One region of the Cupriavidus sp. 05N39 genome, then DNA from elsewhere that is predicted to be linked to it. Evidence: riboswitches for the same ligand, from Rfam matches in the RefSeq annotation. Region 1 holds a riboswitch; the other holds the start of a gene.
The links. Region 1 has a riboswitch for cobalamin ahead of AC1DN0_RS03610 (TonB-dependent receptor plug domain-containing protein). Riboswitches for the same ligand answer to the same signal wherever they lie in the genome.

Region 1 (2,389 bases):
TTGGCGCGCTCGGGCTGGATGCCGGGCTGGCCATAGTTGGGATAGTACAGTTCGTTGAAGGTGGGCGCGCGGAAGGCATTGCTGGCGTTGGCGATCAGCTTGAACGCCTCGGTCACGTTATAGCCGTAGCCGGCGAAATAGCTCGCCTGGCTGCCGAAATCCGAGTAATGGTCGTTGCGCGCATTGAGCTGCAGCTGGTGCTTGCCCAGCCGGCCATCGTAGCCGCCGAACACCGACATGATATTGCGGCCCGGCGCGCCATACGTGTTCGAGCTGAATTCCTGCTGCGCATACTCCGTGCCGAACAGCAGCTTATGGGTGGGCGCCAGCGCATATTCGTTCTGCCACGTGTACTGGCGGTTGCGCGTGTTGAAGTTGCTGTTGAACAGTCCGTTCAGGGTGTTTTCGCTATTGTCCCCGCTCTGCGCGATCTTGAAATGCGTGGTCCAGTCCCGGGTGAACTTGCCGTTGACAAAGGCGGATACGGTGTACAACTCGCTGTTCATCCACCAGACATCGGTCGGTTTGCCTGTCGTGGTGTCGTAGGAGAGCTTGCTCTTCGAGTAGTAGGCGGTGACGCCGGCGTCCCAGTCGCTGGTGAAACGATGCTTCACCTGGCCCGATACGCTCTTGTTGTCATACGGGTTGTCGTTCGGGTTCGGGCCTGTGCCCTTCTTTGCCTTGGCCGGATTGTCACCGTTCCATTGGGCCGCATTGATCGCCGAAAAACCGTCTGTCTTGACGGCCGATCCGGTGATATTGAACGAGGTATCGCCCACCTGGCCGCCGTAGCCCACCGTGCCCTGGCGCGTATTGTTGCTGCCGTATTCGATCTGAGCGTTGGCTGCGGGAGCCTGGCCCGCACCGCTCTTGGTGAAGATCTGCACCACGCCGCCGATCGCATCCGAGCCATAGAGCGCCGAGACATTGCCGCGCACGATCTCGATATGGTCGATCTGGTCGGGCAGGATATTCGAGAGCTGGGCCGTGCCGCTGCTGGCAGCCGAGATCCGCACGCCGTCGATCAGGATCAGCGTCTGGTTGGAGTTGGCCCCGCGCATGAACAGGCTGGTATTGGCACCCAGGCCGCCGTTGGCGGCAAACTCCACGCCGGCCTGCGTGCGCAGCAACGAGCGCAGGTCGATGGCTTGCGAGTTGACGATGTCCTGCTGGGTCACTACGGTGGTATGCGGCAGCGCCTCGGTCAACGGCTGGACAGTGCGGGTGGCAGTGACCACCACCGGGTCTAGTTGCGCATCGGCCGCGGGCTGCGAGGCGGATTGTCCGGCGGACTGGGCCATGGCGATGCCAGGCGCGCTCACGGCAAGCAAGGCGGCAAGCGCTGCGGGCAGTTGCCGGGAGACGAAGACGGGGGCGGTGTGACGGCGCGCCGGCAATGCCGGACGGCTCGACCTGTAGGACGATGAGCGCATGATGCGATTGTGGGAGAGATCTGCCTGGTCCGTTCCCCCGCGGACCGTCTGGCGACGAAGCACGCCGCCGGTTCCCGCAAAAAGACAGCAAAAGGCAGCGCACTCTCATCCAGGCCGGTATCCGGGCTGGCGACACCAGTCCGACCGCCTTCCCGAACCTTGCGGTTCAGTGGCTTGTGGGTCGGCCTTGCGATCTTGCGATCGCGGTCGCTTACCGTTGCGGGGGCAGCACAGGTTGGCACGGCCCCGCCCTGGCGGCGGCGGCTGGCTCCCTGTTTCCCGTTGAACTGCAACCCTGTAGTGAATAGGATTACGAGCACCTGGAACGTGCGCGAGTGTAGGCAGTTTCAGGGCAAGCGTCAATGCCGCGTGATTCCGGCGGAAAACCAGTGGCGGGCGCCTGAAAACAGGCATAAAGCCGTCGCCCGGAATGCCGTTAAGCGACGATGCATGCAACTTCGGCGCGCAGGCCCGGTCACACACACCTGCGTTCGCCGTCCTCACGATAGCGCTTGGGCTAAAATCCCAAAACCCGAGACCCTAGATATGACAGGCTCTATGCTCACCGAACTCGAACAACTCGCCGCCAAGATCGGGCGTGTGCTGCACCATGCCGATACCCTTGCGGCGGAGAACCAGCGGCTGCGCGAGGAGATCGAACGCCTGCAGGCCGAGGCCAGCCAGCTGCGCGGCGACCGCGAAGCCATGGCGGCAGACCGCGAGCTGCTCAATATCAAGATCGAGGAAGCGCAGTTGCGCATCCAGTCGATCCTCGACAAGCTGCCCACCGCCAGCGACGCCCGCCAGCTCGACCTGCTGGGCGAAGGCGAGGCGGCCAGCCGCGCCGATCACAAGGCTCCCGGAGAAAACGCATGAGCAACAAGCAAGTCGAAGTGAACATTGCCGGCCAGTCCTACCGTTTCGCCATTTCGCCCGACAATGAAGCCGCGCTGCTG
Region 2 (2,389 bases), on a different contig from region 1:
CGTTGTAGTTCTTCTTGCGCAGGGAGGTGTCCAGGCTGCCGCTGACCAGCGGCGTGCCCAGGTATTGCATCGGGTGCTGGTCGCCGTCGTCATAGGACAGCGTCATATTGAACTCCGGCGATACGTCGAGCCGCACCGCGGCCGACACCGCCACGCTGCGCGAATCGCCCCGGTCCACCCAGCCGCCGGAGCGCGCGTAGTTGGCATTGAAGCGGTACGAGAGATTCTCGTTGACCGCGCCGCCGCTGTCGAAGGCGGCGCGCGCGGTGCGCTGGGTGCCGCCGGTGAGCTGCAGCTCGTTGGCGATCGGCGCGCGCAGCGGCTTCTTGGGGATCACGTTGACCACGCCGCCGATCGCGCCCTCGCCGTACATGACCGAGGCCGCGCCGCGCAGGACTTCGATGCGGTCCGCCGACCAGGTGTCGAAGGGGAAGGTCACGGTGCCGGAGGCGACGTAGAGCCGTGTGCCGTCGTACAGCTGCATCACCGAGCCTTGTCCGGAGAAGCCGCGCGCCGTGAGCGACGTGCCGCCGTTGCCGGGGGCGCCGTTGGAGGTTATGCCGGTGGTGCGGGTAACGGCTTCGCGCACCGACTGGTCGCCGCGCTCGCGTATCGTCTCGCCGGACAGCACCTCGACGCTGGCAGGCGTTTCCAGCGGGGTCAGGCCAAGCCGGCTGCCCGTGCCCGTGGGCTCCGACAGTGCCAGCCCTGGCAACTGCGAGTCACCGGTGACCATCACCGCCGGTAGCACCGTGGTGTCTTTCCGAGACGGCTGGGAGCGCTCCGAGGCTGGCGTATCGTCCGCGGCCCAGGCCGCGTCCGTGCCCAGCGTGGCAAAGGCCCCGAGCGAGAGCGCGAGCGCGCAGTGGTGCGCCAGCTTGCGCGGGGCGGGAGTGAAAAGGTGCCTGGAGGAGCCCGGCAGGGGGGTGCGGGCAATGCGAGGGCGCGCGGACATGGACTTTCCATCGTTGGCCGCAGGCGACCCCGCCTGGCGGCAATGAACGAAGAAGCCACGGACGAGCGCGCAGTGGCGGCGGGCCCATGGCCAGCCGCCTCACGCCTGGCCGCCCGTCCGCAGCCTCGGTGATCGGTCGAAGGCCGGTATCCGGGCTCGCAGGGGGACGCCTGCCACTGGGGCGCGTCCGGGGTGCCGCCTTCCCACGCATCGATGCGCAGTGGCTGCCGCTGCCTACGGGCGCGGCGTGACACCTTTGTACCTGCTGACCGTTGCGGGGGCAGCACAGGATTTGCCGCGGCCTGGCCGTGGCGCACCTGTTTCCCGTTTAACCCCCGCCGCTTGACGCGCGCGAGGGCACCTTCGAACCATTTGCATTCCAATTGCAATTCACTTGCAACAGTGAATCCGAATGCGAGGCGGATTGTAGCCGCATTCCAGTGGTTTTTGACAGGCATATTCGGGTGGCCGGCAATGCACCATGAGAGTGCCGGCGTCCTCGTCACGACGGGATCTCTCTTCACTGTGGTGCTTTGTACGATATAGATGCCGCTTCTTGCTTTTTTCTTGCGGGCTTTCCCCAGTTGACGCTAAAGAAGGCGCAAGCCGTTCCGATATCCCGGAGATGCCGCGTGTCTCCCGCATCGCTGGTACTTGCCTAGAAAAAGCGAACTTCATGAATCAACTGACCTTGCGAAAAAAGCTGTGGATCCCTCTCGTGCTGGCCTGGCTAGGTCTGCTCCTGCTGACCGTGATGCACGCCTTCCAGACCCGCCAGTTGCAGATGGCGGACCGTCGTGGCGAACTGGCCAACGTGGTCGATATGTCGCTGTCCCTGGTGCGCGACTATGCCGAGCAGGCACGCCAGGGGAAGATGACCGAGGATGAGGCCAAGGCCCAGGCCACTGCCCGCATCGCCGCGCAGCGCTATGGCAAGGACGGCTACATCACCATCGTCAGCGCGGATTCCGTGATGCTGATGCATCCCATCAACGCCAAGCTCAATGGCAAGAACCTGCGCGATTTCAAGGACGCCAAGGGCAACGCCTTGTACGTCGATATCGCGGCGCGTGGCGCTTCGGCGGAAGGCTCGGGTCATCTGGACTACTGGTGGCCCAAGCCTGGCAGCGACCAGCCAAGCCCGAAGGTCGGCTACGTGGCACGCTACAAGCCATGGAACTGGGACCTCGTCGCGGGCACCTATATGGATGACGTGGAGGCGCAATTCCGCACCTCGCTGTATCAGTCGCTCGGGCTGCTGGTGTTGCTCGGCATCGTGATTTCCGTGGTGGCGACGCTCCTGATCCGCAGCATCCAGCGCTCGGTCGGCGGCGAGCCCGCCACCGCGGCGGCGCTTGCGTTGCGCATGGCTGGCGGCGACCTCACCGCGCAGGTCACGGTCGCCCCGGATGACCGCGCCAGCCTGATGTACGC

Region 2: linked by a shared signal. The riboswitch ahead of AC1DN0_RS30295 (TonB-dependent receptor) and the one ahead of AC1DN0_RS03610 (TonB-dependent receptor plug domain-containing protein) in region 1 are both predicted to bind cobalamin.

The regions. Positions count from the first base shown of each region.
Region 1 covers NZ_JBFTNE010000004.1:191,587-193,975, reverse strand. Annotated here, with positions in the region: gene AC1DN0_RS03610 (TonB-dependent receptor plug domain-containing protein) at 1-1,433, opposite strand, end outside; cobalamin riboswitch at 1,529-1,772, opposite strand; gene AC1DN0_RS03605 (hypothetical protein) at 1,992-2,309, shown strand; gene AC1DN0_RS03600 (cell division protein ZapA) at 2,306-2,389, shown strand, end outside.
Region 2 covers NZ_JBFTNE010000082.1:5,318-7,706, reverse strand. Annotated here, with positions in the region: gene AC1DN0_RS30295 (TonB-dependent receptor) at 1-955, opposite strand, end outside; cobalamin riboswitch at 1,080-1,335, opposite strand; gene AC1DN0_RS30290 (methyl-accepting chemotaxis protein) at 1,632-2,389, shown strand, end outside.